4 regions of the Ruminococcus gauvreauii genome follow, and region 4 is predicted to be linked to each of the others. Evidence: riboswitches for the same ligand, from Rfam matches in the RefSeq annotation. Region 4 holds a riboswitch; each other region holds the start of a gene.
The links. A riboswitch is a leader RNA that binds a small molecule or an ion and turns the genes downstream of it on or off. The one in region 4 is predicted to bind cobalamin.
Positions count from the first base shown of each region.

Region 1: it holds a riboswitch for cobalamin, as region 4 does, so the genes downstream of both, NQ502_RS04390 (BlaI/MecI/CopY family transcriptional regulator) here and NQ502_RS00345 (class I SAM-dependent methyltransferase) in region 4, are expected to answer to the same signal.
Region 2: it holds a riboswitch for cobalamin, as region 4 does, so the genes downstream of both, NQ502_RS12145 (InlB B-repeat-containing protein) here and NQ502_RS00345 (class I SAM-dependent methyltransferase) in region 4, are expected to answer to the same signal.
Region 3: it holds a riboswitch for cobalamin, as region 4 does, so the genes downstream of both, NQ502_RS14260 (LysR family transcriptional regulator) here and NQ502_RS00345 (class I SAM-dependent methyltransferase) in region 4, are expected to answer to the same signal.

Region 1 is NZ_CP102290.1:894,449-902,261, reverse strand. Features, by position in the region: gene NQ502_RS04425 (MATE family efflux transporter) at 1-196, shown strand, start outside; gene NQ502_RS04420 (PadR family transcriptional regulator) at 386-709, shown strand; gene NQ502_RS04415 (DUF1700 domain-containing protein) at 706-1,398, shown strand; gene NQ502_RS04410 (DUF4097 family beta strand repeat-containing protein) at 1,382-2,167, shown strand; gene NQ502_RS04405 (PspC domain-containing protein) at 2,184-2,366, shown strand; gene NQ502_RS04400 (small, acid-soluble spore protein, alpha/beta type) at 2,586-2,774, shown strand; gene NQ502_RS04395 (SGNH/GDSL hydrolase family protein) at 2,779-3,384, opposite strand; cobalamin riboswitch at 3,434-3,629, shown strand; gene NQ502_RS04390 (BlaI/MecI/CopY family transcriptional regulator) at 4,097-4,453, shown strand; gene NQ502_RS04385 (M56 family metallopeptidase) at 4,464-5,816, shown strand; gene NQ502_RS04380 (efflux RND transporter permease subunit) at 6,008-7,813, shown strand, end outside.
Region 2 is NZ_CP102290.1:2,519,525-2,527,337, forward strand. Features, by position in the region: gene NQ502_RS12140 (Ig-like domain-containing protein) at 1-1,448, shown strand, start outside; cobalamin riboswitch at 1,556-1,754, shown strand; gene NQ502_RS12145 (InlB B-repeat-containing protein) at 1,849-6,585, shown strand; gene NQ502_RS12150 (hypothetical protein) at 6,585-7,813, shown strand, end outside.
Region 3 is NZ_CP102290.1:2,999,030-3,006,842, reverse strand. Features, by position in the region: gene NQ502_RS14275 (ABC transporter substrate-binding protein) at 1-1,487, opposite strand, end outside; gene nikC (nickel transporter permease) at 1,541-2,365, opposite strand; gene nikB (nickel ABC transporter permease) at 2,367-3,305, opposite strand; gene NQ502_RS14260 (LysR family transcriptional regulator) at 3,345-4,259, opposite strand; cobalamin riboswitch at 4,507-4,689, opposite strand; gene NQ502_RS14255 (heavy metal translocating P-type ATPase) at 4,895-7,501, shown strand; gene NQ502_RS14250 (ArsR/SmtB family transcription factor) at 7,620-7,813, shown strand, end outside.
Region 4 is NZ_CP102290.1:67,921-75,733, reverse strand. Features, by position in the region: gene NQ502_RS00365 (hypothetical protein) at 1-1,181, shown strand, start outside; gene NQ502_RS00360 (carbohydrate ABC transporter permease) at 1,081-2,037, shown strand; gene NQ502_RS00355 (carbohydrate ABC transporter permease) at 2,034-2,873, shown strand; gene NQ502_RS00350 (ABC transporter ATP-binding protein) at 2,893-4,032, shown strand; cobalamin riboswitch at 4,175-4,351, shown strand; gene NQ502_RS00345 (class I SAM-dependent methyltransferase) at 4,458-5,207, shown strand; gene NQ502_RS00340 (ABC transporter ATP-binding protein) at 5,217-6,947, shown strand; gene NQ502_RS00335 (ABC transporter ATP-binding protein) at 6,961-7,813, shown strand, end outside.

The DNA.
Region 1 (7,813 bases), 830 kb from region 4:
GATTGCATGCTTTATGTTTACGACATTTTCAGATCTGATACTGAGGGTCGTACTTGTATTTATCCTTCCGCTGAAATTTGGCTCTGCGGGCATCTGGATGGCATGGCCGATCGGATGGATCGTCGCAATGATATTCTCACTGTACTTTTATAAAACGGAAAAATGGAATCATATGAATCGAAACAAGTCTGTATGAGAAAATACTTATGGACCGACCGGCGAAAAGGAGAGCGGGCTGCAGAAAATGCTGCCTGCTCTTTTTCTAATGTGTCATAAAATTGATCTTATAAATATTATTGTTGACATATAATACTATACGACGTATAATATTAATAACAAAACAATATTAAGAAAAATATAATATTATAGAAAGACGGGTGATTGCATGGTCTTTAACACGGGCGCGGCACTTTTGGATGCGATTGTGCTGGCGGTAGTGTCAACGGAGACGGATGGAACGTATGGATACCGAATTACACAGGATGTACGTCAGGTCCTGGAAGTGTCCGAGTCCACACTGTATCCCGTTCTGCGCAGGCTTCAGAAGGATGAATGCCTGATGGTGTATGACCGTGAATTTGCAGGACGCAACAGGAGATACTATAAAATAACGGAAAAGGGCAGTGTCCAGCTGCAGCTTTATCAACAGGAGTGGAAGAGTTACTCATCTAAGATTACAAAACTTTTTGAGGGGGGAGCAGGTAAATGAGCAGAAAAGAATTTATGCAGCAGCTGAACCGGTTGCTGGCAGATATACCGGAGAGTGACCGGCAGGATGCCATCGCATATTATAATGATTATTTTGACGAAGCCGGCCCGGAGAATGAGGCGGAAGTGATTCAGGAACTGGGCAGTCCGGGAAAGGTGGCAGCTACGATCAAGGCAGGAATGGGAACGGCACCCGGCCGCGGGGAATTTACGGAGAACGGATATCAGGACAGCCGGTTTAAAGAGCGCACTCAGGTTCCTGCTTATAAAGCAGAACAGGAGGGCAGGCAGAGGAGAGGAACGGGAAGGTGGGCGCTGATTATCATCCTGCTGATCTTTGCTTCGCCGCTGCTGCTTGGATTCGGAGGCGGGATACTCGGACTTGTGGCAGGCGTCTTTGCAGCGATCCTGGGGATCTATGTGGCGTTTGCCGCTGCGGGAATCGGTCTGGCAGCAGGAGGGATTGCAGCCTTTGCGGCGGGAGTCGCAAAATGTATCGTATCACCCGCGAATGGACTGATCTCTATCGGTACCGGCATGGTGCTTCTGGCAGTAGGACTTTTGCTTTTTGCAGTGTTCGTCTGGCTGACTTTTAAAGTCACTCCAAGGGTTTTCCGGTCAGTGATCAACTGGTTTTCAAGAATCATGCACCGCGGAAGAGGAGGTGAGTCTGATGAAAAAGCTGTTTAAAGGGGTTTTCATCGCATGCGGAATCCTTATGATCGCCGGGATCGGACTGGGACTGGCGGGATTGATCATGGGAGGCACATTTGAGGGAATTTCTGTCCCGTTTCACTACAGAGGAATCTCGGACATCAGTGAGAACATCACCGGGGCAGCCAGTGCAGATGCCGAAGACATCCGCCGGATCAGAGTGGATATGAAGGCTGGAAAGTTTGAGATCGAGCATGGCAATTATAAAGATATTCAAGTTGACGCCGATCAGTCCAGGACAAAGATCAATGTGAGCACGGAGGGAGATACACTTGTGGTCAGCAGCAAAGGCCGCTGGGGAAGTAAGGGCGGTGTCGCGAGAATTTATCTTCCGGATAACATGGATCTGAAAAGTGCGGAACTGAATATCAAGGGCGGGAGCCTGGAAACAGATCGCCTGACTGCACAGGAAGTGACTGTAGATGCAGGAGGCGGGGAATTCGTGTGTGACGGACTTATTAGGGCGGAGGATGCGGACTTCGAAGTTGGGGCCGGATCCATCAGTATTGCTCTGCTTGAGAGCAGCGAATCGGATTTTGACTGTTCAGCCGGGCGGATCGCATGCACAATGACGGAAAGTATGGCTGATTATTATTTTTCGGGCGAATGCAGCCTGGGGCGTCTTTCCTATGGGGACCAGGAGTGGCATGTAAATGACGACATAGAGATCGGAAGTGAAGCAGCGAAAAGAACGATCGATGCGAAATGCAGCGTGGGAGATATCACGATTGATTTTGAAAAATAGATAAGGAGGAATCGTAATGGAAAATAAGAGATTATATCGTTCATCAACAAATTACATGCTTGCAGGTGTATGCGGCGGAATTGCGGAATATTTTAACATTGATCCAACACTTGTGAGACTCGGCTGGGTATTGTTTTCATGCCTTGGAGGTTCCGGAATTCTGGCATACATTATAGCCGCAATTATTATTCCAAAATAGTAACTATTCAGGACGGCGTATCTTCTTGACCGAAAAAGCCGGTCAAGAAGCATCGGATGTTCATCCAATGTGGAAATTGGTGCGTAAAAGCGACTTACAAGCAAGCTTGACGCAGCTTTCTGCACCAATTTCCCCGCCGTCCTGAACTGTTACCCGAAATAAAGAATAAAACAGAAAAAAAAGGTCATACTCCAAAGAGAAAAGGAGTGTGACTTTTTTATGAAGAAAAATAAGGATATCGACCTACATCAAATATCTCCGGAAGAACAGCTGAAATATGAGATCGCTGAGGAGCTTGGACTGCTGGACCGTGTACTGGAAAATGGATGGAGGACCCTTTCAGCGAAAGAGACAGGAAGGATCGGCGGCCTTGTCACAAAACGCAAGCGCGAGATGAATCAGGAGTAATGTGTTACAGAAGCGGGGCGGCACATGCAAGCCATGACGAGGCAAGCAGACGGCTGCCCGCTTCTGACAGATGAATGCCGTCCGTGGTGAGGATGGAATTGCCGCGGTCATCATTTTGTGCATTCATCCGTTCATGGAGAGGAAGAAAGACAGCGCCGAAGCATGAAGCCAGTTCCTGGAGAATTTCACTTTCCTGACGGATAAAGGGATGCCAGCACAGGTATTGTGCTGGTGATGAGAAGATAAAGGGCTCCAGTAAAATGAGAGAAGGGATTCCGGACGATGTGATATTCTCCAGAATACGCCGGCAGTACCGTGTGAATTCTGCGGGAATTCGCGGACGGTCCGTATACAATTCAACCGGGATATCGTTTACCCCGACGAGCAGGGTGACAAGATCAGGGGCAAGCGCAAGGCAGTCCCGATCAAGACATTTGCATACGTCCTCGGACGTAAAACCGTCGTGGCCTCTGTTTATGATTTTATATTTGTCTGCTGGCAGCATTTCACGGACCACTGACACATAGCCGTCCCCCAGATCAAAGGGAGATTCTGTAAACAGCCGGTGACTGTCGGTGATGCTGTCACCGATAAAAAGAATTTTTTTCATGGAAATACTTGACGCCTTTCTTCAGGTATGGTAAGATTTACTTGTATAATTCCATATTACCACAGTAAGTGCATCGGGGAAACAAAAGTTTTTTTGATGAAGAGGGAATTGGGTGCGAATCCCAAGCGATCCGGTCACTGTATTTAGGGAGCAATATTTCATAATCCCATTGTACGAGAGTATGAGAAGGGGAAATAGAGCGATGATCTATAAGTCAGGAAACCTGCTTATTGTGTACAAGGTTGAAACTTCCGTGCAAAGTTTAACATCCTAATTTGTCGTATGACAAATTTCGTGTCTACTTTCATTAACGGAGTAGGCATTTTTTTATGGAATGCCAAGAATAAACAAACGGCTAAGGACCTTAATAATACGGATTATGCAAAGATTAAACGGCAGGGTGAATGCTTAGGTTAGTAAACAGTTAAATTGAATTATTTTTCCTCCGCAACTAAAATAATTTCAATATTTCCTCTTAACTGTATAAACGCTCGTGATTGCACCGAAGCAGCCTCATCCACTTTAATGACATGCAAAACGCTGTGTGGGATAAAAACCACACAGCGTTTTGTGATGTCAATAATCCTGAATAGTTGCCTGGATTTATTAAGAAAAAATAAATCCTGTAAAAAGGATTGACTTCTCTGGTCTACTGCTGTAGACTAAAGGCATGCTAGCAGTCTATTGCAGTAGACGAAAGGAAGTAAATCATATGATGAAGTTTTTTGATTCAGAACTGAATGTAATGGAACTATTGTGGAAAGAGGGTGATATGACAGCGAAACAGCTTGTGGAGAAACTGAACAGGCAAGTTGGGTGGTCGCGTACCACCACATATACGATTATAAAGAAACTGATTAATAAGGGAGCAGTGCAGCGCTCGGAGCCGGACTTCATGTGTCATGCGCTGATCAGCAGGGAGAAAGCACAAAAAGCGGAAGTGGATCAACTGATTGATAAGATGTTCGACGGGTCATCTGGCCTGTTGATCAACACGCTTCTGGAACGAAAAGACCTGCCTGAACACCTTGTGGAAGAATTGAGAAGGATTGTAAAAGAGACGGAGTGAGGATGAGATTATGAGTATTCTGCAAATGAATCTTTCGGCGGCATGTATCATTGCTGCCATAATCGTGATGAGAACAGCGGCGCTTGACAAACTGCCGAAGCAGTTGTTTCAGCTCCTGTGGCTGATACCGGTGATTCGTCTGTTTGTACCATTCTCATTTTCGTCGCCCATCAGCATATTCTGCCTGTTTGAACGAACGCCTGTACAGGAAATGACAGGTTCTTTTCTGTCATCCGGATCGATTGGCGGCGGTAAAGCTGATCTGGCACTGCGCAGCGGATCGTCATTTTTGTGTATGGCTGTATGGATAACCGGGAGCGTAATCCTGGCTGCCTGTTTCACGATCGTGAATGTACAGAGCAGACGGGGATTTGCTTCTTCTGTGCCGGCCGGAAACGAAAATATTGACAGATGGCTGGCACAGCACAGAATAAGGCGGCAAATCAGTGTCAGAGTGAGTGACAGAATAACAACGCCATTGACATATGGCGTGGCAAAACCTGTGATACTGCTTCCGGCATCACTTGAATGTTCGGGTGAGGCACAGCTTAACTATGTCCTGCTCCATGAGTTTCTGCATATCAGAAGGCTGGATATCCTGAAGAGTATCGTTATGCTGATCACGGTATGCATATACTGGTTTAACCCAATGGTATGGATCATGTATGTTCTGGTCAACAGGGATATCGAGCTGGCATGTGACGAGGGAGTATTAAAAGAATCGGGGATAAGCACCAGGGCGTCTTATGCGCTGACGCTGATCCAGATGCAGGAAAACAGGGGAGGAGCGGGTTTGGCGAAAAGTTTCAGCAGATATGCGATCAAAGAAAGGATTGAATCTATTATGAAATATAAAAAAGCGTCGGTCACCGCAGTTGCAGCCGCATTGGCACTGGCAGCGGGGATCACAACAGCGTTTGCATCGAGTGCAGCCGCGACAGAGACAATTAAGGCAGAAGAAATGGAGAGTTCAGTTTCGAGCGAATCTGTCGATGCCGTACTGGAAGCGGAGGAGCAGGAGGGACCGAGAACTGAGTCTGTATCGGGTGCAGCCGCGGCAGAAGCGATAAAGGCAGAAGAAACGGAGAGTTTAGCTACGAGTGAATCTGTCGATGCCGTGGCGGAACCGGAGAATCAGGAGGGATCGAGCACTGATCAGGTGGAATACGCGACGATAACTGCAGATGATGACGGCGAAAAGTCATCCGACGGTTACGACAGTGATGTAGCCGCAGTGGAAGAGGCTGAAGTTCATGTCGATGGAAAAGCATGGAGTGGGACGATAACTCAGGAGAATAAAGAAAAAACCGTACATGATCTGCAGGAGACACAGAGTATACTGGAAGCGGAGAATGTACAGTAGGTGACAGCAGAGGAGCTGCCCGGCATTTTATGCATGGGCAGCTCGTTTGCTATGACAGGGCCTGCTATGGAATGGGAAACTTTCCGGAAAGCGTCAGAATATGCATACACACTTGACATTTTGATGTGATAATGCGTATACTTACTTCAGAACCGACCGGTCGGTCGGAAAAAGATAAGGGGAGTATCAGTATGCTATCTAAGTTCAGTGTGAAAAAGCCATATACCGTCGTGGTTGGCGTGGTTCTGATCCTGATCCTGGGGTTTGTATCATTTACGAAAATGACCACGGATCTTCTTCCGAACATTAATCTTCCATACGCGATTGTCCTGACCACCTATCCGGGGGCAAGCCCGTCTGAGGTGGAGGAGACCGTGACAAAGCCGATCGAGGAGGCCATGGCGACGGTCAGCAATATTGAGAATATGCAGTCGGTTTCCAGGGAGAATCTTTCTCTGGTGATCCTTCAGTTTGCGCAGTCCACGAGCATGGACTCTGTCAGTCTGGAGATGCGGGAAAATCTGGACCAGATCGGTTCCTACTGGGACGACACCGTGGGAAGCCCCATCATCATGAAACTGAATCCGGAGATGATGCCGGTGATGGTGGCAGCGGTGGAAAAAGACGGGCTGGACAGCGTGGCTATCTCAGACCTGACGAATCAGCAGATTCTCTCAGACCTGGAGAGTCTGGAGGGAGTGGCTTCTGTTTCCACTTCGGGAACTGTCGAGGAGAGCATTCAGGTGCTGATCCGGCAGGAAAAGATTGATGAAGTAAACGACAGAGTCAGGAATGCTGTGAGCGGAGAATTTGCTGAGGCACAGCAGAAGCTGGATGACGCCAGGACAGAACTTGAGGAGTCTGAACAGAAGATGTCAGATGCCAAGGCCGAGATCGACAGCGGGCGATCTCAGCTGGAAGCGGGTAAGGAACAGCTCCTCGGTCAGCTTCCGGAGGCGCAGAGCCAGCTGAACAGTGCGCAGTCTGAACTCCTGAAAAATGAGACGGATCTCGAGAACGGCCTTACTATGGTGAACACGACTCTGCAGGTGCTGGAGGAATCGCTGAAGGAAGGCGGGCTTTTTGACCAGGCTCAGGCAAAAATCGATGAGGCGGCGGAAGCTTTAGCAGCGGATGAGATGACGGAACAGCTTCAGTCACAGAAAACGGCGCTGCAGGAGGGGATCGAACAGCTGCAGGGAGGCATTGCATCCATTGATGAGCAGCTGGGCATGCTCCCGGACGGTGATCTGAAGACACAGCTTGCTGCTCAGAAAGAAGAGCTGGAAAAACAGCTGGCGCAGGCGCAGGAGGCATTGAACGCTGTGGACGGACAGATACTTCTGCTTGAGAGCAGCGCCGCAGAACTGGAAACACAGCGTCAGAATCTGGCGGATGCCAGAGCGGAACTGGAATCACAGAAAGCGGAACTCCTGAATACAAAGACTACGCTTGAGTCTTATCAGGAACAGCTGAATACAGGCAAGTTGACGCTGGACGGAGCACTGGCCGAACTGAACAGCCAGCAGATATCTGCAACGATAGAAATGTCGTCTGCCCAGGCACAGCTGATTCTGGGCGAGGCACAGCTGGAGCAGGGGGAAACCCAGATAACGGCAGGAAAGGAGCAGCTGGAAGACGGACAGGAAGAACTGGACGAACAGAAAAGCAAAGCTCTGAAGAGCGCAGACGTGACAAAAACGATCACGGCAGATATGGTATCGCAGATACTTACAGCGCAGAACTTCAGCATGCCTGCGGGGTATGTGTCGGAAGACAATGCCAGATATCTGGTCCGTGTGGGAGACAAGTTTCAGAATGCTGAGGAAATGAGAGACCTGGTGCTCTTTGATATGGGGCTGGATGGACTTGAACCGATCAGGCTGTCCGATGTGGCAGACGTGATAACGGTTGACAACTCCTCGGAAGTCTATGCATCTGTCAATGGACAGCCGGGTGTTCTGCTGACCATGCAGAAGCAGACGGGATACGCGACC
Region 2 (7,813 bases), 1.7 Mb from region 4:
CGGGATCGATTACCTGGAACTCGAGCAATCAGGATGTGGCGACCGTCTCGAGCAGCGGAAGTGTAAAAGCTGTAGGCTTTGGTGAAACAACAATTACAGCAGAGCTGAAGAACAAAAACGTGTATTCCTGTAAAGTTGAGGTGCCAAACCCGGTTACGGACGTGACCATCAGTGCATCGAGAATCGGTATGCTGAAAGGAAGCAGCATCTCTCTGGATACTATTGATTTTACGCCTGCGGACGGCAATATGAGCAAGTTCAGCTGGGCGTCAAGCAATACGGACGTGCTGACAGTCAAAAATGGTATCGTAAAGGCAGTTGGAGTTGGAAGCGCAAGCATCTATGGAACAGCAGGAAACGCCTTTGCGACCTGTGAAATTACTGTGACGCTCTCCGGGGATGAGGTGGCAGGAATTGAGGTCATAGGACTGATCGATCAGATCGGAGAGGTGACGCTTGACAGTGAGGATGTAATTAAAACAGCCCGTACAGCCTACAACAAACTGACCAGAATGCAGAAAGCATATGTAGAGAATGATCAGAAGCTGTTTGATGCAGAGGATAAGTTGTATGAACTGCAGGAAGTGATGAGAAGTCCGGTAACATTAAGTTCTGTAAAGTCAGTAAATTATAATACGGTGAATGTTACCTGGAAATCCGTAAACGGTGCAGAAGGGTATCAGGTATACCGAAAGACAGCAGGAGGAAGTTACAAAGAGATCGCAGCTGTGAGCGGACGCGAAACAACGGCATACAGAGACACCGGACTGACTACGGGAACGGTTTATACTTACACTGTGCGTGCCGTGTATACGCTTGGAGGTGAGAAACAGCTTGGAGATTATGTGAAATCAGGAATCACAGGCAAAGCGATGCCGGAGAAAACAGTGATTTCCAAAGTTCAGTCCTGGGGGTCTCAGACATTGAAACTTACCTGGGAAAAGGTGAGCGGAGCCAGCGGATATCAGATCTATCACAGGACCTCCAAAAGCGGCCCGTGGAAATACGTCACACAGATTGCAAATGGAAATACAACGTCCTATATGCATTACAATCTGATATGCGGAAATACGTATGACTATGTGGTACGTGCATATCGTACGGTGAAAAACACGAAATACATTGGTGCGAACAGCGATATACTGAGCGGAAAACCAGTACCGGCACAGGTGAAAAATGTAACGGTCAGAAAAGCTTCCTCTACCAGCCTGAAGATCAGCTGGAGCAAGGTGAACGGAGCCAGCGGATATCAGATCTACCGCAGGAATCCGGAAACAGGGAAATATCAGTTCGTCACACAACTCGGCAATGGAAATACAGCAGCTTATACGGAAAAAGGCCTGAAGAAGGGGATTACCTATACGTATGTGGTGCGCGCATACCGTACCGTGAACGGCAATAAGATTTTGGGCGCTAACTCAACTGAAACAAAAGGAAGTATCAACTAATGAATGCGGCGGGGGATTCCAATTTGGAATACCCCGCCGTTTTGGGAAAATAGTGCAGGTTTTGCAGTTTACTTGAAAAAAAGGATGTGCTATACTGTAAGCAATTTCATAAGATCAGTATTTATGGTCGGATTTCGGCAGGGAGGAAAGCAGAAATCCGTTAAAAGAGAATCCGGTGTGAATCCGGAACAGTCACCACTACTGTAACGCGGACGAAGGAGTGATATACCACTGGGCCAGGAGCCTGGGAAGGCATTCCCAAGGATGAAGCGAAGTCAGGAGAACTGCCATAGATCGAATCAAGTAATATTTTCGGGTGAAGAAAATATGCTTTTTTTGTTGCCAAAAATCAGTAAAACATGTATATGGACAGTGACTTACGGCAGGGAGGAGACGAATTATGGATAGGAAAAAACAAAATAATCTGAGAAGAAGGGGAAGCGTGCGGCATTGTATACACAGGCTGACTGCGGTCATGCTGGTCCTGATCTTGTCGATGTCAGCATGCCTGATGGAAGCAGGTGCGGTTTCATGGAATGCAAGTGCAGATGCGGATGACAATTTCCAGCAGCTGAGATTCTGGGAAGATGAAAAGCCCGGTCTGCGCTTTTATATCAATGCTGCCGCGCGATATGAACTTGAGACAGTGGAAAAGCCGGCCTATGGCACAAATGCCGGCGAATGGACAGTGATGAGTCTGCTGCGCGGGATGTATACGGGAATGGATTATCTGAACTTTATACCGGATGATTATTTCCAAAACTATTATCAGCGTATGACTGAAACAGTACAGAGTAAGAACGGCGAACTTCATGCATATAAGATTACAGAGTGGTGCAGGGTGATACTTGCACTGAGCGCACTCGGCAAGTCACCGGCAGATGTGGGAGGCTATGACTTCCTGGATAAGCTGTCAAAATCATATAATGACACGTACTGGCAGGGGCTCAACGGTCCGATATTCAGCCTGATCGCCCTGAATACCGGCGGGTATCAGCTGTACGAGACACCTTCTGATTATCAGGAAGGCGATATCAACACCGAAGGCCGTATGCTGGATTATATCGTGCGCCATGAGATCCTGAATTCGGACAAGACGATCGGAGGCTGGGCACTGAATGACGCCAATGCGGCTGAGAACGGCGCTGATGCCGACATCACAGGAATGGCGCTGCAGGCAATGGCACCCTATTATCTGGATGAACTGAAATACAAAGAGTCCGGCGCAGCGACACCGTATTCGGAGTTTATCAAAGCGGTGGAACGCGGTATCTATACGCTGCACCAGATGCAGCTGGCTAATGGGGGCTTTAAGGGCTGGGGAAGCGACATCAATACCGAGTCGACGACTCAGGTGATCGTAGCCCTGACGGAGCTTGGCATCGATCCGCTATCTGAAAGCGTTGTGCTCTCCAATATAGGAAAAGAATGTGGGTTTGTCACAAAAGGCGCCGTATGGGACGGCACACGCTGCAATAATATGATCGACGCAATTCTGATGCACTGGGAGAAAAACAGCGGTTCCAGCGAAGCGGTGGGAGGATTCAAACACGTCACGGCGGGAGATGACGGAGGAGGCGGAAGCGGTGATCTGGTCAATCCAATGGCGACGGATCAGGCGCTTTACGCCCTGATTTCCTACGACCGTTTTCTGAACGGAGAGAATAAACTGTATGATATGACCGATATGACGGACGGCAGTTATACGCAGATGACAGCGAAAACATACAATATCACTTACGATGGCAATGGCTCTGCAGCGACAGGTACGGAACCTTACGCTCCGTATGAGGAAGTCCTGCTGCCGGTTGTGCAGTCCACGGGGGATGAGGCGTTTGTGGCATGGAACACGAAGGCGGACGGAACGGGAACGACGTACCGGCCGGGGGAAACGCTTTCCATGCCGGAACAGGATGTGACCCTGTATGCCATGTTCGGTCAGATTGATTTTTCACTGGAACTGGAATTAAACGGCGGAGTATTGTCGGAAGGTGTAACGGTGCCGGACATGTTCACACCGATGGATGCCGAGATCGTTCTGCCGACAGCAGATGAGATCACGAAAGAGGGCTGCATTTTCAACGGCTGGTATCTGAGTGCTTCCGCCGCTGATAAATTGTCCGGGACAACCGTGACATCGGTTCCGAAAGGGACGTATGGAGATCAGAAATATTACGCGGGCTGGAGGGTGTCATTTGACAAAATCAATCCGTTTGGAGTACTGATCTCAAGTCTGGGAAAGGAAATCAGAATTTCTGACCGCTCTGTCATCCGCCAGGCGCGTGCGATCTATGACAGTATGAGTGTGACGGAACAAAAGAATCTTACCTGCCGCGCGTATTATGAGAAGCTGGTATCTGCTGAAGAGGCGCTGAAACAATTAGAAGCAAGTATGGACCAGGCGGAAGTGGTGATCAGTCTGATCACGGACATCGGCATGCCGGTGACTTTAGACCGTGAACCTTATATAAGGGAGGCGCGTGAATCGTATGATGCCCTGCAGGAGGAAGATAAGGCTTATGTGACGAACTATGCCGACCTGATCGCAGCGGAAGAGAGCCTGGTTATCTTACAGGAAAACCAGGAAGCGGCCGATGCGGCAGCGGCTCTGATCCGGGGAATCGGCGAGGTGACGCTGGAATCAGAAACGGTAATCGCTGAAGCTCGTGCAGCCTTTGAACTGCTGACCGGGGAACAGCAGCAGCTGATAAAAGAAAGTACTATTGCGCTGCTTGAATCGGCGGAGCTGACGCTGGAACAGCTGAGAGAACAGGCGGAAAGAATACAGAATGTACGTGATCTGATTGCGTTAATACCGGAGACACTCAGTATAGAGGATGACAGTTTCCAGATCGTATCGGATGCTCAGGCTGCGTATATTGCATTGTCCGGGGAGGAACGTCAGGAGATCACAGCAGAAGAAGCAGACGTGATAAGACACGCACAGGAAGTGCTGAATGAGTTGGCACAGCAGAATGCACAGTGGGAAGATATCGAGGTCAGCAAGGAGCTGGTTACGAAGATCTCGAATTATGGAGGAACGGCGGAACTTGAGGACGAGGAAGACATTCAGGCGATAAGGGCGGAGTATGACGGTTTTACTAATGTTCAGAAAGCTCTGGTAGAGAATTATTATTCACTGGTGGCACTGGAGGAGATACTGGCATCACTGCACCTGGATGTGGAGGTCGCGGCTGAAATCGAGGCAATGATTGCGGCAATCGGCGAGGTAACACTCGAAAAAGAGGAAGAGATCGTCGCAGTCGGTGCGGCATACCGCTCTCTGACGGCAAATCAGAAGCAGCTTGTGGGAAATTTCAGCGATCTGGTTGCAGCACAGCAGGCACTCTCTGTACTGCGCAACAACAGGCAGCAGGCACAGAAGACGATCGATAAGATTGAAGCGATTGGAAATGTAACACTGGACAGCCTGGATGCGATTTTGAAAGCGGAAAAGTCGTACGATAAACTGACAGATGCTCAGAAGTCCCTCATTAGTGAGGAACTGCTGAAAGTGCTTGCCGATGCAAGGACAGAGTATGACAGGCTGGAGGGTCTGGTGCTGAAAGGCATTGAACTGAGTGAGTCAGAGATTACACTTGCCATCGGCAGTACAGAAGAGATTACGGTGGGCTATGAACCTGAGAATACGCTTACGAGTAAGGAGATTTTGTGGAGCAGCAGTGATACGGAAGTGATCACCGTCGAGGATGGAGTGATCACAGCAGTTGGTGCCGGCGATGCCGCAGTGATAGCGAGAGCAAAAGCGAATAAAAGGATTATGGCTACCTGTGCGGTACATGTCAAGGTACCGCTGACAGGGATCACCGTCAACAGGAAGAGCATGGCACTGACAAGAGGAGAAGTGGCGCTGCTTCAGGTTGGATTTCTTCCGGAAGATACGACGGATGATAAGACAGTGACATGGACAAGCGGCGATCCGAAGGTGGCACAGGTCTCAGCTGCCGGTAAAGTGACAGGGATCGCAAACGGGAAGACGACGATCACAGCAAGCGTCGGAAAGTTTAAAGTGTCCTGCAGCGTCCAGGTATACAATTATAAGATTTCCTATCAGCTGAACGGCGGAACAAATAACAGCAGCAATCCCGTCAGGTACAGCGGACCGTGGAATGTGACCTTAAAAAATGCGACGAGAGCCGGCTATACCTTCGGCGGCTGGTATACAGACAAGAACTTTAAAAACAGGATTACCATGATAGAAAAGGGAAGCAATAAAGACTATACCCTTTATGCAAAATGGATCAAAGTGACGGCCCCGGGGAAAATGGAGATCTCCAGTCTGACTAATACGGCGGCGGGCAGCATGAAGGTCACCGTGAAAGGCAAACCCTCAGGGGCAGCCGGCTATCATGTCCTTTATGCCGATAACAGCGGAATGAAGAATGCGAAGAATATTTACACAACCATGTGGGGAGGAAAGACAATCACATCGCTGACACCGGGGAAAACGTATTATGTGAAAGTGCGTGCCTACAAGAAGGATTCCGCCGGAAAGACGATATTTGGCGCCTATACCGCAGTCAGAAGTGTTGCGCTTGTGATACCTGAAAAGACGGTGCTTTCCAAAGTTCAGTCCTGGGGTTCCCAGACATTGAAAATCAGCTGGGAAAAGGTAAGCGGAGCGAGCGGGTATCAGATCTATCAGAGAAGTTCCAAAACAGGGCCCTGGAAACAGGTCACACAGATTGCAAACGGGAACACTACATCCTATCTGCATGGCAACCTGATCTCCGGCAGGACATATGATTATGTGGTACGTGCATACCGTACTGTGAAGAATAAAAAATATATTGGAGCGAACAGCAATACCGTAAGCGGGAAACCCGTACCGGCACAGGTGAAGAATGTGACGGCAAGACAGGCATCGTCCAACAGCATAAAAGTCGGCTGGGGTAAGGTAAACGGAGCAAGCGGCTATCAGATCTACCGCAGAAATCCGGCGACAGGAAAGTACCAGCTCGTGGTACAGCTGAACCAGGCGGGCGCGACATCCTATACCGAAAAAGGCCTGAAAAAAGGAGTTACCTATACGTATGTGGTGCGTGCATACCGCACGGTGAACGGCAGTAAAGTACTGGGTGCCAACTCAGCGGAAACAAAAGGAAGTATCAAATAATGGGCCAGATATTACAGAAAATCAATTTATGGGTAAGGAGACACAGAGAAATCACAGCGGCAGCCGTCGGGCTGCTTGTTGTGGTTCTGTTCTCTGTGTCCGTATGCGGAACCCTGAGTACACAGGCATCAGCCGCCATGGAAAATCCGATTCAGGGAATCTCAGACCAGAGCTCATTTGTTCAGCTCAGCGGGACTACGGAAGTGGTGGCTGAGGCCCCGAAAGGCATGGCGCTGACGGCTGAGAACGATATGGATGCCAGTGACCAGCCGACAGCGGAGGATCAGCAGGCGAACGAGTCAAAGGCCAATACCGGCAATCATGCATCCTCCGCAAACAGTCTGAGCTCCGGGAGCGGGCAGGAAAGCGGCGGCAGCCAGGCGTCCGATGGGGATGGCGGCAATTCTTCCGATAAAGACAAGGATGATAAGAATCTGGGAGACGAGGGGATCAAAAAGGGTGAATATTTTACGACATCCATCCAGAATAACGAGGTGGTGTATGAGAGTCATTACACCTACACGATTATGCACAAGCATGAAGAACTCAAGGTGCTCCAGGTTCAAAATAAAGTGAATGAAGGAAAGTTCACAAATTATACGGGTGAGATTGTACTGGCGGAAGGAGAAAATCAGATCACAGTCAAAGCCACTTATCGCGGGACAGACGGAAAGACGTTTTCCGCTGTCAAATCCTATACGATCTATTATGAAAAGAACAAAGAGAACGTTGAGAAAGCCAGGATAGAGACGAGTCTTGCAAACAGTCAGGAGACCCCGGAAAATGAGTTTTCCTTCTCGGCAGTCGCCACCCTGGGCGGCAAACAGACGGAACTGACGATTAACGTGGAACGCGCAGACGGGACGACAGAAAGCTCTGTTTCCATGGAAGACAATCATACGGTGAGAGAACTTTCAGAAGGGAGCAACAAGGTGACGCTCTCAGCTGGAAAAGGGAGCGCTAAGACAACGAAATCGTATGTTATCATTTATGAGCCCGAGTCGGAGGCGGGAAATGTCAGGATTGATTCGGACTTAAAAGACCAAAACAATACTATGGTTAACAGGAGAAAATTTTCTTTCTATGCGACCGGATTTATTGATTCAACCCAGATACCGGTTCAGGTGTTATGGAACGGTCAGGAACTGGAGGATCCGGGAGGAGGGTCTTATGATATCAGTCTGGAAATGGGAAACAATGAATTCCTCCTGCAGGCATTGAACGGCAA
Region 3 (7,813 bases), 1.2 Mb from region 4:
GATGCGTCATCCATGATCAGCTGCTGAATCTGAATCGTCAGGTCCTTTCTTGCATCTTCATCAAATTCTGCTGCCAGCTGATCCAGCAGGCTGTCTACTTCCGGATTAAGATACCCGGTCTGATTGGATGCCGATGTGCTGTGCCAGTTTTCACGCAGATATTTTTCAGGATCACCGGTATTTGCCACCAGCACATTCCAGATCAGCATATCAAAATCCCCGGAATCTCTCATGTCCAGCAGCGTCTCGTAACTCACAGTATTCAGAGTGACCTTAATACCTATATCTTTCAGACTCGCCTGTGCTGCCTGTGCATATACATTCAGTTCTTCACGGCTTGTATAGATGACAAAATTCAGATCCAGTACTTCGCCTTCCGGCGTCTCCACAAAGCCATCACCATCCAGGTCCTCATAACCAGCCTCGGCGAGAAGCGCCTTCGCCCCTTCCGGATCATATGCATTCTCATCCTGCAGTTCGTCAAATCCAAAGTCCAGTGTCGGTGGGACCGGAGCTTTTCCCGGAGTTGCACCGCCTTCGAGCAGCGTGCTGCAGTATGTCTCTTTATCCAGGCCGCGTATGATCGCCTGACGGAGCCTGATGTCTCCCAGCACACCGTTCTGATTCATAAACGCATACGTGGACCGCAGTGACTGCAGCTTTTGAATTTCAATGCTCTCGTCACCTTCGAAGTCGGCGATGTTCTCAGTCTTAAGATTGTAAGCGATATCGATTTCACCCGTCTGTAAAGCCATGGAACGTGTCGTCTGATCATCAATACACTTTAATGTCACTTTATCAAGCGGAACTTCGCCGTCCCAGTAATATTCATTTTTAACGACGATACAGGAATCCGTCGGGTTGAAGCTCTCCACCGCATACGGTCCCGTACAGATCGGTCCGCTCATTGCAAAGGAATCCGTGTCAGCGGTTGTATCCACGATCAGGAACAGCGGGTCCGCAAGACTGCCGGGTACGACTGCCACCGGGTCTTTTGTCCTGATCAGCAGATTTTGCCCGTCAACCTCAATAGACTCCGGATCGAAGAACGTGGCTGCCCTGTCACTCAGTTCAAAAGTTCGTTCCAGTGAGGCCTTCACAGCCTCAGGTGTCATGTCATTGCCATTTGAGAACTTTACACCTTCCCTGATCTTAAATGTCCAGGTGAGCTGGTCCTCACTCACCGACCACTCTTTTGCCAGGCACGGTACAATCTCGCCGTTCTCATCAAATTTAGCAAGCGTTTCTCCCACACCATAACGCGTCACCACCCAGCTGAAATACTGTTCCGTGGGCTCCAGTGTATCAGCGAAACTCGTCACACCGATAGTGACCTCCCCGCCGGAAGCCGTCTGCCCGGATGCCTCCTGCCCGGATGCCGCAGAACCTTTTGCCGCACTCTCTGACTTCTGGCATCCTGCGAGCAGTGATATGCCGATTAGCGACGCAAGTGCCAGACCCATTGTTTTTTTCATCCATTTATACATTGATTTCTTCCTCTCTTTCCTCGCATAACGTTGTTCTCATTCTAATTTTTTCCCTATTCCTGTTTCGGATCCAGGATATCCCGGATGCTGTCACCCAGCATATTAAAAACGACCACCACGATAACAATTGCAATACCGGGATAGATCATAAGCCATGGCGCTTTGCTTATGTAAGTTCTGCCCTCATTCAGCATCAGCCCCCACTCCGGAGTCGGAGCCTGGGCCCCAAAGCCCAGAAAAGACAGCGCTGCCAGCTCCAGCATCATCGTGCCGATATCTGTTGCAGCAGTCACAACCATCGTCGTGATCATATTGGGGAGCACATGTTTCAGAATTATGTTTTTTGTGCTGGTTCCGGTTACGACAGCCGCCTCCATATACAGATTGTTCTTAATCTTCAGAACCATACTCCTCGCCAGTCTCGCATACTTTGTCCAGCTCACAGCGGCTATCGCGATCACGGCATTGACCATATTGGGCCCCAGAAGACCTGCTATCGCGATCGCCAGTACAAGTCCCGGAAAAGAAATCATCATATCAGCCAGCCGCATGATGACAGCATCGACCGCACCGCCAAAGTAACCGGCGATCACACCGAGAGCCGTACCGACGACCAGGATCACCGCCACCAGGATCAGCGTCATCGTCAGGGATGACCTGGTGCCATAGATCACCCTGGATAGTACATCTCTGCCAAGTTTATCTGTCCCGCACGTATACGTGCCGTCCGGTGCCTTTAAAGAATCCGACATCACCGCATCATACGGGTCATGCGGAGAGATCAGCGGTGCCAGTAACGCCACACCTACAATGATCAATGCCAGGACAGAAAACATCGTAAACTGTTTATGAGACTTTAGAAACTTCAGTATCTTCACGTTATCTTTCCTCCTTCAGCCTGGGATCCAGCCGGTTATAGGAGAGATCCACCAGCAGATTAATTCCCATATACAGCAGCGCAATCCACAGCACATATCCCTGTACCAGCGGATAATCCCGGCAGGAGATCGCTTTGACCGCCATGCTTCCCAGTCCCGGCCAGTTATAAATGATTTCAACAACTGCAGTACCACCGAGCAGACTCCCCAGAGAAATTCCCAGAAGTGTGACCAGCGGCAGCATGGAATTCGGGAGCACATGCTTCCAGAGAATCGTACTCTCTCTGATGCCCCGCATCCTTGCTCCCGTCACATAGTCCTGCCGTAGTTCTTCCAACACTGCAATGCGTACCTGCCGGGTATACTTTGCCGACATGGAAAATGCCAGCGTTACCGCAGGAAGAATCAGTGATTTAAAATCCGTACTTCCCCCCGATACGGTAACCCATCTGAGCGTAACACCGAAAATACTGAGCAGAATCAAACCGACCCAGAAGCTTGGGATTGAGACTCCCATAAAGGTCAGCCCCCGCACCAGGTAATCCGGCCATCGGTTCTGGTATACAGCCGACAGAATCCCCAGTGGAATGGACACAGCCAGCATGATGATCAGTGAGAACAATGCCAGTTTCAGGGTCGGCCAGAAACAAGAAGTCAGTTTTTCCACGACAGGTACTTTCATAGAATAAGAAGTACCCATATCCCCGGTCAGAACACCCTTCAGCCAGGTTCCATATTGAATGAGAAACGGTTTGTCCAGGCCAAGTTCCGCCCGTGTCTGTTCGAGAAGCTCCGGAGTCGGCACGTTCCCGCACTCAGTCAGCATGATTTCCGCGGGGTCCCCCGGAGAAAGATACGTCAGCCCAAAAGTAAAAAAACTGATGCCAAACAGCACAACTAAAATCTGTATCAATCTTCTTCCCAGTTGTTTCTTATTCACAATCCTTCATCCTCCTGCAGCTTCTGTTTTGTTATCATATCACCTCTCCTTTCCGATCTGTTCTTCCAGATATCTGATAAATTCATGCGCCATCTCCGACAGAGAATCCTTGATTCGTTTGATATATCCGAATGAGACACTGTTTTCGCTTCCTCTGACAGGAATCGCCTTGATTTGATATTCCTTATACTTATCTTTTAGAAAACTGCTGTCAACCGAGCAGTAATCTGTATGTTTCAACAGCTGTATCAAAAAATGATCGCTGTTTGTACAGGCGATCTCCTGTCTGCCGGATCTGTTTAACCCCTCCCCATTCAAAACACCTAAATGCTTCGACAGAGAGTGAATGTCCTCTCTTCTCTGAATCAGCTTTACAGCCTCCAGGTCCTTTTCTGAAACGCACCGCCTGTCGAACAGCGGATTCTTTTCGCTGCAGAACAAAAAAAGTGATGTTTTCGCCAGTTCATGGAATTCCAGACCTTTCGTTCTCAGCCTTTCTTCAAATACCGGCTGATTTCTTCTGGATATGTAAGTAAAGCCCAGCTCCGCACTCCTCCGGTGCACCCATACCACGATATCTTCAAAGTCGCCTTCTCTGAGATCCAGATGTGGTTTTCTATACGCTTTCAGCCCGTAAAATTCTGCGAGAAGCGTTGACAGATTATTACTGGGTGTACAGCACACCGTCAGTCCCTCTTCTCTTTCTCCCTTTAGACTATTCAGCATTTCAAAATTCTTCAGCGTACTCAGTGCATACCGGTAGACCTGCTCTCCCTCTCTCGTCAGCGTAACCCCGCTTCTGTTCCTGACAAGCAGCACCATGCCCATCTCTTCTTCCAGCGCCTTGATAACCTTACTGACATTCGGCTGTGTCGTGATCAGCACCTCCGCTGCTGCATGAAAACTCCCCAGATCAACACTTGTCACAAAATACTGCAACTGCTTGATATCCATATGTCCCCCTTTTCATTCTCCATAGTCAATGCTAAATTTACTGACGCCGTCTTCAGAATAAAAACAAAAATAATTAAGGGAGGAAGGTTCTTGGTGCCTTTCTCCCGGTGTTTGCAGCGCGATCCCCCCTGAGGGGTTAAAAAGCAGAAAAAAAATGCTTCATTGCAATAAAAAAATGCGCACAATAAGTGCGCATAAGCATGTAATCAATTTACATTTGCTTCGCTCACACCTATACACCGTAGGCATTGCCATTCACATAAAAGCAGGTCTCCTGGCTTAAAAGCATTGTCTACTTCCCTTCCCGGATATGATATTTTCATCCAGTGGTTATGAAGTCGACCCTTTTTTCACAGTGACGGGATCGCATTGGATTCTCACCAATTTCCCTATTAATCCTGAAACAGGAACTTTTATGACTCTTTTTAAATCAAAATTACTATAACATACTTTTTTGTATTTTTCTCTCTTTTTTTTTGTTTTTCCCATTCCATTTTGTTATCACCCCTGGTGCAGTAATTTTTTAAAACTTTCACAAATGATATTGACTTTTCGCAGGATCGGTCTTATAATCAACATATGAACAGTTATTCATATGTTTCATCATTTAATTATAGAAACGGAGAGGATAAGTTATGAAACGCATGGAAGAATCGCTTGGACCTCAGCACAAAGAAACCTGTGGCTGCGGGCATGAACATCATGAGCACCACGACCACCATGAGCACGACCATGAATCCTGCGGCTGCGGGCATGAGCACCATGACCACGGGCATGAGTCCTGCGGCTGCGGGCATGAGCACCATGACCACGGGCATGAGTCCTGCGGCTGCGGCCATGAACATCATGAGCACGCTTTTCACAGCGGCAATACTGCCGAACTACCGGATGACGGCCACGAAAAGAGCGTTTACATTTTAGAAAATCTCGGCTGTGCCAATTGTGCAGCTAAGATGGAGCAGAAAATACAGGAACTCCCCGGTGTGTCTGCAGCCAGCATCACGTTTGCCACAAAGCAGCTGCGTATATCCGCCGACGGCCAGGCCGCATTGATTCCACAGATCCAGAGTATCTGCTCCTCCATCGAATCAGAAGTTCGCGTCGTGCCGAAGGATACTATTTCTGCAGGCAGCAGCAAAACTAAAACTTATATCCTTCAGAATCTCGGATGTGCCAACTGCGCTGCAAAGATGGAGCAACGGATCAACCAGCTCACCGATGTGGAGTGTGCATCCATTACCTTTGCCACAAAGCAGCTGAAACTCACAGCAAAATCGCCGCAGCGTCTGATTCCAGAGATTCAGAAGATCTGCAACGCGATTGAGGACGGTATTGAAATTGTCGAAAAAGAATCCTCTGTGCGCAGCCATGAAGCCGTTGCTGCAAAAAAGGGGATGTCGGAAAGCACCCGCGCCCTGACAGAAATCATCATCGGGGCGGTCCTTTTCATCGCCGGTGAAATACTGGAACATATGGGCTTTGGAACTGCCGTCACACTCCCCATCTATACTGTCGCTTATGCGGTCCTTGGCTGGAAAGTCATCTGGACAGCGATCAGGAATATTGCCAGAGGACAGATATTTGATGAAAACTTCCTGATGAGTATCGCAACGCTGGGTGCCTTTGTTATCCGCGAATATCCGGAAGCGGTCGGTGTTATGCTGTTCTACCGCGTCGGTGAGTTCTTCGAAGAAAAGGCAGTTTCAAAAAGCCGCTCACAGATTATGGATGCGGTTGATCTGCGCCCCGAAACCGTTAATCTCATCTCAGGCGGCGATGTACTGGTGATTCCGTCCGAAGAAGCGAGAATCGGCGACGTGCTGCTCGTTCGTCCCGGTGATCGTATTCCGCTCGACGGAGTGATCATCGAAGGCAGCAGTCAGCTGGATACCTCGCCTATCACAGGAGAGCCTGTTCCTGTCAAGGCAGAAACCGGTGATTCCATCCTGTCGGGATGTGTCAATACCAGCGGTCAGCTGAAAATCCGTGTTGAAAAGGAATTATCAGAGTCCATGGTGACACGAATCCTGGATTCCGTTGAGAATGCAGCAGCCAGTAAACCGGTTATTGACCGTTTTATTACAAGATTTGCCCGGATTTACACACCGTTTGTCGTTATCCTCGCCCTTGTAACTGCCGTCCTGCCTTCCCTGATTACAGGTGACTGGCAGCACTGGATCTACACTGCGCTCACCTTCCTGGTCATGAGCTGTCCATGCGCTCTTGTTCTCAGTGTACCTCTGGCATTCTTTTCCGGGATCGGCGCGGGTTCCAAAAAAGGGATCCTGTTCAAAGGAGGAATTTCACTTGAGGCATTAAAAGGAGTCCGCGCAGTTGTCATGGATAAGACAGGTACGATTACAGAGGGTAACTTCATTGTACAGGAAACCGTTCCCAGCGGCCATATCACGCAGGATGAGCTTCTGTCGCTGGCAGCAGGCTGTGAACAATCTTCTACGCACCCGATCGCCGTGAGCATAGTGGAAGCTGCAAGAGTGAAGGATCTGAGACTTTCCAAGCCGGCATCTCTTGAGGAAATTGCCGGCCATGGTATCAAAGCAGTCATTGACGGCAGAGAAGTACTGTGCGGCAACCGCAAACTTATGGAAGCACAGCATGTTGATATCGCCAGCTACCGCCCATCGTCATTCGGAACAGAAGTCCTGATCGCCATTGACGGTATTTTCTCGGGACATCTGACAATCTCCGATACCATCAAAGAGGATGCCAGGTCAAGTATTACCGCCTTGAAAAAACTGGGGCTGACCACAATCATGCTGACCGGCGATGCACAGGAAAGTGCAGATTCCGTGGCAGAGCAGACCGGCATCGACGAGGTTCATGCCAGGCTGCTGCCTCAGGATAAGCTTACACGTTTACATGATCTGCGCAGCAGATACGGCAGCGTCATGTTCGTCGGTGACGGCATCAATGATGCCCCGGTGCTTGCCGGTGCCAATGTAGGCGCTGCCATGGGGAGCGGAGCGGACGCAGCAATTGAAGCGGCAGATGTTGTCTTTATGACCTCAAGCATGGAAGCCATTCCTCAGTCTGTAGGGATCGCCCGTTCCACCAGCAGAATCTCCTGGCAGAACGTTATCTTCGCTCTGGTCATCAAGGGAATCGTGATGGTGCTGGGACTCTGCGGATTCGCATCCATGTGGCTGGCCGTGTTTGCGGATACCGGAGTAGCATTTCTCTGTATCCTGAACTCAATCCGTATTCTTTACAAACGCTTATAGGCATTTACGCCATTGACCAAATTGCATTTATCAGTTAAACTGAAAATAAATCAACGATAACCCGGACTGCCGCAGCCTTCTGCAGCAGTCCCGGTTTTTTAAAGGAGATGCAAACCATATGTCAAAAGAAAAGATAGAAGTCTGCACAGAAGCCCATCATCACCGTAACCTGAAAAACACCCCAATGCCTGCAGAAGACATCCTGTACCGGCTGGCAGATCTGTTCAAAGTATTTGGCGATCCCACCAGAATCCGAATATTATATAAACTCTCGGAACAGGAATTATGTGTCTGTGACATCGCCGAGGTTCT
Region 4 (7,813 bases):
TCAGTCCGTCTGCCCTTGTCAGGCAGCAAAAATATGCAAAGCAGGATGGCCTTGCAAAGCAGCCGGAGGTCACGCTGTGGCAGGTATATTCCGCACAGGAGATCATGGATGCAGATATGGGGAGTACGACTGCGGATGTGGTTGTTGTTTTTGGAGCCTGTGAAGATATCACGTCAAAAACCGTACTCGTTGGTTCTTTACCCTCGCAGTCTGATACAGCGGGCTGCGCCATCAGCTCAGAATTGGCTTTTTCATTATGGGGAAGCACGAATGTGCTCGGTATGCAGATTAAGATTGAGGGGGAGGTATTATATGTTCGTGGTGTATTCGATGATGATACATCAAGGGTATTCCGGCAGGCAGAGGAGGAATCCAGTGATACACTGTCAAATATGCAGTTAATATTTTCTGATGGCGGAACGCGGGAGATGGCAGAGCGTTATCTTACGGCTTCGGACTTCACAGGAGGTACCATTCTCGATTTACCGCTGATGGGGTGGGTGTTTGGCATGATTTACCGGCTTCCGGCTATGGTTTTGGCGTTTGGTATTGTTATAAGGTTGATTAAGCGGGGAGGAAAGCTTCGGCACTATCCGGTGTGGATGATTTCCTATCTGCCGCTTGCCTTGATCGCCTTGGCCGGATTAGTGATCTGTATTGATTTTCCGGATATCCCTTCAATCTTTATCCCTTCAAGGTGGTCTGACTTTAAATTTTGGAAAAATTTATTTTTGGATCACTGGGGAAATCTTGCTGCATGGATGTCGGCAGCCCCGACCTTCCGGGATAAGGAGCTTTGGAATGCAGCGTTTTTACTGCTGTTGTTTTCTTTATTTGCTTCTGTCCTTGTGGTAATAGCGGCCAGGATGACATCAATACGCTCGTATTCGGGCCTGGTTCTGAGCTGCGTGATCTATACACTGTCACTTTGTCTGATATCTGTAAAAATAGTGTCATACAACAATATTTCGATTGGCAAGGTTATGTATTTCATGCCCTGTCTGTGGCTTTGCATCGACTTCATGCTCCATTGGCAAGAAGGAAAGCCTGGCTTTGTATCCCATGAAAGGAGGTTCTCTGTTGATAAAAACTCTTCTCTGCCGAAAAAAGAATATACCTTTGCCGAAAGCGGCGAGGAAGCCCAAATACTTATACAGGAAAAAACAACAAAACGAACATGAATACAAGGCACCGTTAAAAGAACGTATCGTACCGTGGCTGTTTTTGACACCGAGTTTGTTTGCCGTGAGTGTAATGGTACTCATTCCGCTTGTGGACGCACTGCGGCGTTCTTTTTTCTCCGCTGTAAGCAATCAGTTTGTTGGAGTCCAAAACTACATATCTGTGCTGGGTAACAGTGCATTCCAATTGGCAGCGGCCAATACTGCAAAGTTTATATTCGTTTGCATACCACTATTGCTTATCATATCGTTAGTTGTTGCATTGATGCTTACTACATTTCAGGAAAAGCATGGGATTTTCAAAACAACGTTTTTAATGCCAATGGCAATACCTGTGGCCTCAATTGTTCTGCTGTGGAGGGTGATTTTCCATAGAAACGGATTAATCAATGGAATCCTGTCTTTACTGGATGTAACTTCGATTGACTGGATTGGCAGTAAAGCTGCATTTGCAGTTTTAACGTTTGCGTATATATGGAAAAACTTTGGGTATGACATGGTGCTATGGCTATCAGGGATCAGTGCTATCAATCCGGCACTGTATGAGGCCGCACAGATAGACGGTGCGGGCAGCATAAAACGGCTTATAAAGATCACGATGCCCAATCTGCTGCCGACGTTGTTCACAGTCACGGTGCTGTCCCTGCTCAATTCGTTCAAGGTATTCAGGGAAGCTTATCTCATTGCAGGCAGCTATCCCGATAATAGCATTTATATGCTTCAGCATTTGTTTAATAACTGGTACAGCAGCTTGGACGTGGATAAAATGTGCGCCGGGGCCGTGATGATGGCACTTATCGTATTTACTTTGATTATGCTGCTGCAGAAGATCATGAGTGGAGGTGACGGCTCTTGAAAAAAATTTTTATCTGTCTCATTCTTTTTATGATCGCAGCTTTTGTATGGGTACCGCTGTGGATGCTTTCATCCGGTACACTTATGGGACCCGGGGAGTTGTCCGGGAACCTTGCCCCGGTTTTAGAAAGTGGTGATGGCTTCGCTGCATGGCCGATTTTTGCACGCTACCCGACCTTCCAGGCTTATGCGGAGCTGTTGTTTGATACACCTCAATTTTTTAATGTATTCTGGAATTCCTGTAAACAGGTCTTTCCCATTATATTGGGCCATATTGTTTTGGGCGCTCCTGCGGCATGGGCATTTGCACGTTTTGACTTTCGCGGAAAAAAAGTGTTTTACACCTTATATATTGTCCTTATGCTGATGCCTTTTCAAGTGACTATGGTTTCCAGTTATCTGGTTTTGAATAAGTTAGGCCTTATTGATACCGCATGGGCCATTATTCTGCCAGGCGCCGCATCAACCCTTCCGGTATTCATCATGACCCGATTCTTTATGACGATACCGGGGGCGGTTACTGAGGCAGCAGCTGTGGATGGTGCTTCTCCTATCCAGACATTTTTGAGATTGGGTATACCTCTCGGCGCACCGGGTATCCTCTCCGCAGTTGTGTTGGGATTTCTGGAGTACTGGAACGCAATGGAGGCACCTCAGGCATTCTTAAAGGATCAGACACTTTGGCCGTTGTCTCTGTATATGGCGAATATCACCGCGGACAATGCGGGAGTATCGCTGATCGCATCACTGATTACACTTATGCCGCCGCTTCTGATATTTATGTTCGGGCAGAAATATCTTGAACAAGGCATTATATCTTCTGGAATGAAGGACTAAAATATAAAAGGAGCTGTTTATGGAAAATGAAGTTCGGGCAGGCGGCCTGCAAATACACAAAGTAAATAAGTGGTATCCAGGCAATGTACACGCCGTTATCAATATGGATATGGAAATAGAACAGGGTGAATTTATTGTTTTCGTGGGGCCTTCCGGCTGTGGAAAGACTACACTGCTTCGTATGATTGCGGGACTTGAGGGCATCAGCAGCGGCGAGATCATGATGGATGGCAGGGTAGTTAATAAAGTACCGCCTAAGAACCGTGACATTGCAATGGTATTTCAGAATTATGCCCTCTATCCGAATATGAAGGTAAAGAATAATATTGCGTTCCCCCTCAAAATGCACCATACCAAAAAGCAGGAGGCAGCGGCACGGGTAGCTGAGGTGGCAAAAAAGCTGGAACTGGACACTCTGTTGGAACGGAAGCCCGGTGCACTCTCAGGGGGACAGCGTCAGCGTGTGGCTCTTGCGCGGTCATTGGTGAGAAGGCCTAAGCTTTTTTTGATGGATGAACCGCTGGCAAATCTGGATGCAAAACTCCGCACAGAGATGCGCCGGGAGATTATAACGCTTCAGCGGGAATTGGGTGTAACAACAATATATGTTACACATGACCAGATCGAAGCTATGACAATGGGGACACGTATTGCTGTAATGAATTGCGGCGTTTTACAGCAGTTTGGGACGCCGCAGGAGATTTATCAAAATCCGGCTAACCTTTTCGTTGCCGGATTTATAGGCTCTCCCAATATGAATATATGGGATACCAGGATTGTGTCATATCATGCACAGCATTTTCTGACTCTGGGTGAAGCCCGTATTCCTATAGACATAAGTGGTTTGCCTGGGGAGCAATTACAAGAACCGCTTAAGGCTGGTATCCGTCCGGAACACATTGAGCTTGCTTCAAAGAAAGAACCTGGCGCCATCCGGATGGAAATCGACCTGTTGGAGAATACAGGGCGTGAGGTGGCTGTTTTTCTTACTGCGTCCGGCATACCGAATCTTACGGTAATGACGAATGCTGATTTCCCCGGTCAAATTGGACATGAGATATATGTTCGTCTGAAGCAGGAGAAGATACATGTATTTAATGCAGAGGGAGAGCGATTGACGAGAGTGCAGACGGATACGAAGCACCGCAGTACAACATAAGAATCCGGGTGATGAAAACGCGTACGGGTGTTATGCAATGCTGTAATTGATATAACAAAATGGAATGAATTTAAGCGAAAAAAATTGTAGACTTCAGATAAAAAAGGTGATATTCTCATAAAAGAGCAAATTTAATACAATTTTATAGTTAAACTGTGCAAGTTCCGAAAGGATTAATAGAGAAACCGGTCAGAATCCGGTACGATCCCGTCACTGTGTTAGGGAGCATTCTTTCAAAGTGCCACTGGGTATTTACCCGGGAAGGTGGGAGAATGTGATGATCTTAAGTCAGGAGAACTGCTTGCACAGAAGTAGTTATGATTCTTACGGTGTATAAGGAGCATATGTTATTTGTGTGTTTACGGCCGTAGTGGGCCGTTTTTTTTTATTTAAAGCACAGACAACCAGATGAAAAGGAGGACAACATGGAACTGAACAGCGAGATCAAAGATTATTGGGAGGGTGAGGCGAAGGTCTACAGCCGTGGAATTCAGGAGGAACTGGACGGACCGCAGTGCGAGGCGTGGAAGGCACTGATTCGGGATTATGTACCACGCAGCGGCTCTCTGAAAATTCTGGATGCGGGATGCGGTCCGGGATTTTTTCCGGTCATTCTGGGGGAAGAGGGACATGAGGTGACGGGAATCGATATTACCGAAAATATGATTTCCTGTGCAGAGGAAAACGTAAAAGCCCGGGGACAGCACGCAGTACTGCAGACGATGGACTGTCAGGACCTGCAGTTTCCGGATAATACCTTTGATATGGTGATCAGCAGAAATATAACATGGACCCTGGGGGATCCTCAGAAAGCGTACAGGGAGTGGAAACGGGTGCTGAAGCCGGGAGGCAGGCTGCTGGTATTTGATGCGTGCTGGTATCTTTATCTGTACGACGAGGAACTTGGAAAACGATACCGGGACAATGAAGCCAGAATTAATGAAAAATACGGACGGAACGTACATGCTCATGCAAATCCACAGAAAGGAGATGAACTGAGCCGTCAGCTCTTCATGAGTGATAAGGTTCGCCCGTTGTGGGATCTGGAATATCTGATGTCACTGGGATTTGCAAGAGTATTTGCGGAGCCGAATATCATCGATAAAGTCTGGGATGAAAAAGGAAAGGAACTCAATAAACTGACACCGGCCTTTATGGTGGGCGCAGAAAAATAACGGACGATTATGGGAAAATACATAAGACTGATTGAATTTCTAAAAAAGATACCGGGAGATGTTGCAGTCAAGGTCATATTGGGACTATCCATGGTTGCGTGCAGTTTTATACAGGCATTTTGCCTTGCAAAGGGCGTCACAGCTGTATTTGATAAAAAGCAGCTGTCGGCTGTGCTGGGATATCTGGCAATATGCCTGCTGGCATTATTGTTCCGGTCATTTCTGGTACGATATCAGGAAGGATACGCGAAAAAGATGGCGGCCAAGGTAAAGGCGGTCATCAGGAATACGATGCTGGTAAAACTGATGCAGCTGGGACCGTCCTATAGAAACGACAAACGGACGGGAAACCTGCAGTCACTGATCACAGACGGGGTCGAGTCTTTTGAGGCGTTTCTGGTCCAGTACCTGCCGCAGACGGTTGTGGTATTTGTGACAACGCTGTTTTCTACGGTTTATCTGTGGACACTGGACTGGGCAGTAGGGCTTCTTGTTTTGATTATGGCGATTTTAGCCATCGTAGTTCCCCATTTATTCATGCCGGCAGTATCTAAAGTTATGATTGAATACTGGCAGGATTATGCAGATCTGAATGCTCAGTATATCGACAGCATGCAGGGTATGAATACGCTGAAATCCATGGGAGTCAGCAAACGGGAAGGAAAGAAGCTGGCGGAGCGTGCCTGGGGATTTGCAGGAGAATCCATGAAAAATCTGGGAATTTCCCTGTCTGACTCAGCAGTGATCGTTACGTGTACGGCCATCGGAACGGCAGCCAGCATCGCCATTGCAGCGTATCACATGGCTCAGGGAAAGCTATCCTATGGAAGTCTCCTGATCATTCTGTTCCTGGCAGGTGAATGTATGAAGCCCCTGAATGATATGAATACATACTGGCACAGCAGTTATCTGGGACTCTCCGTTGCAGAAGAGCTGTTTGCGGTGCTGGATGAACCGGTCGCATTGAAGGATGGAAAAGGTCCGAATCAGCTCACCGGGAAGCTCCCGGAGATTTCCATGAATCAGGTATTCTTTCATTACGATAAGAGTTCCGCAGATGTACTGGAGAATATTGATTTGCAGTTTGACTCAGGAAAGATTACAGCCATTGTGGGAAAATCGGGTTCCGGAAAGTCTACAATTGTGAACCTTCTGCTTCGTTTTTATGATGTTTCCTCCGGCAGTATTATTCTGGACGGAATGGATCTTCGGGATTTTTCCATCGAGTTTCTGCGCAGCAAAATTGCGGTGGTGTTCCAGGAATCCTATCTGTTTTATGGAACGATCAGAGAAAATATCAAGATGGCAAATCCAGAAGCCTCCGATGAGGCGATGATAAAAGCGGCAAAAACGGCGAATGCCCACGAATTCATCATGGAACTTCCTGACGGATATGACACGATTGTGGGAGAGAGAGGCGCTACGCTTTCCGGCGGAGAACGTCAGCGGGTTTCCATAGCCCGGGCAATTCTCAAAGACGCACCAATCCTGATTTTGGATGAGGCTACGTCCAGTGTTGATATGATTCATGAGTCATTGATACAGGAAGCCCTGAATCGGTGTATGAAACATAAGACGACCATTGTAATTGCTCACAGGCTTTCTACCATTGAGCATGCAGACAGGATCTATGTGCTGGATCATGGAAAACTGGCAGGATGGGGAACTCACCAGGAGTTACTGGAACATAACAGTACCTATCAGGGACTCATAAAGGCACAGAAATATGCAGAAAAGTAAAAAGGAACAACAAATGGAAAAAACAAGAATTCAAAATGTATTACGACTTTCCAAAAGGTTGAAACCATACAGAGCCAGAATTGCGGGAGCTGTCGCAAGCGGTGTGGGACACCAGCTATCTATCGTTGCAGTGTCGGCAGTCTGTGCGTACCTGACAGGGCTTGCGATTGAAGGAAAGCTGCTGGAACGTATGCCGGCGATGGCGGCCCTGCTCGCTGCTATCGTCGCGGCAAGGGTTTTCTTCTATTTTATAGAGATGTGGCTGGCCCATGATGTGGCTTTTAAGGTTCTGGCAGATTTCAGGATCAGATTGTTTAATGCTATTGAACGGGTCTCGCCTGCGATTTTACTGAATATGCGTTCTGGACAGCTCGCCTCCACGTTGATGAGTGATGTGGAATTGCTGGAGTGGTTTTTTGCCCATTCATTCGGAAGCATTCTGGTGGCGGTGATTGCGCCGCTGGTGCTGATGGTCTGCCTGGGCTTTCTTTATCCAGTACTGCCGCTGCTGCTGATCTTCTTTTTGATCATCCTTGTTTGGATTCCGGTCTGGATGAAAAAGAAGGCGGATACCCAGGGGAGACAGGTAAGAGAACAGCTGGGAGATGCCAATGCGGTTACCATGGAAGGTGTTCAGGGTATGAAGGAGATTCTTTCTTTGAATTACCTGAAAGCTTATCAGAAGAAAAATGAAGCCTATATGAGCCGATTTTATGCAAGTCAGCTTGTCTACGGCAAACGTCTGGGAACAGAGGGTGCCCTGCTTCAGGGAGTCCTGGGAGTCTCCATGCTGTGCATAACGGCTGTAGCGGCAGGACTGGTGCTGAATGGAAAGATTGGTTTTGCCTGGTATCCGGTGGTGGTAA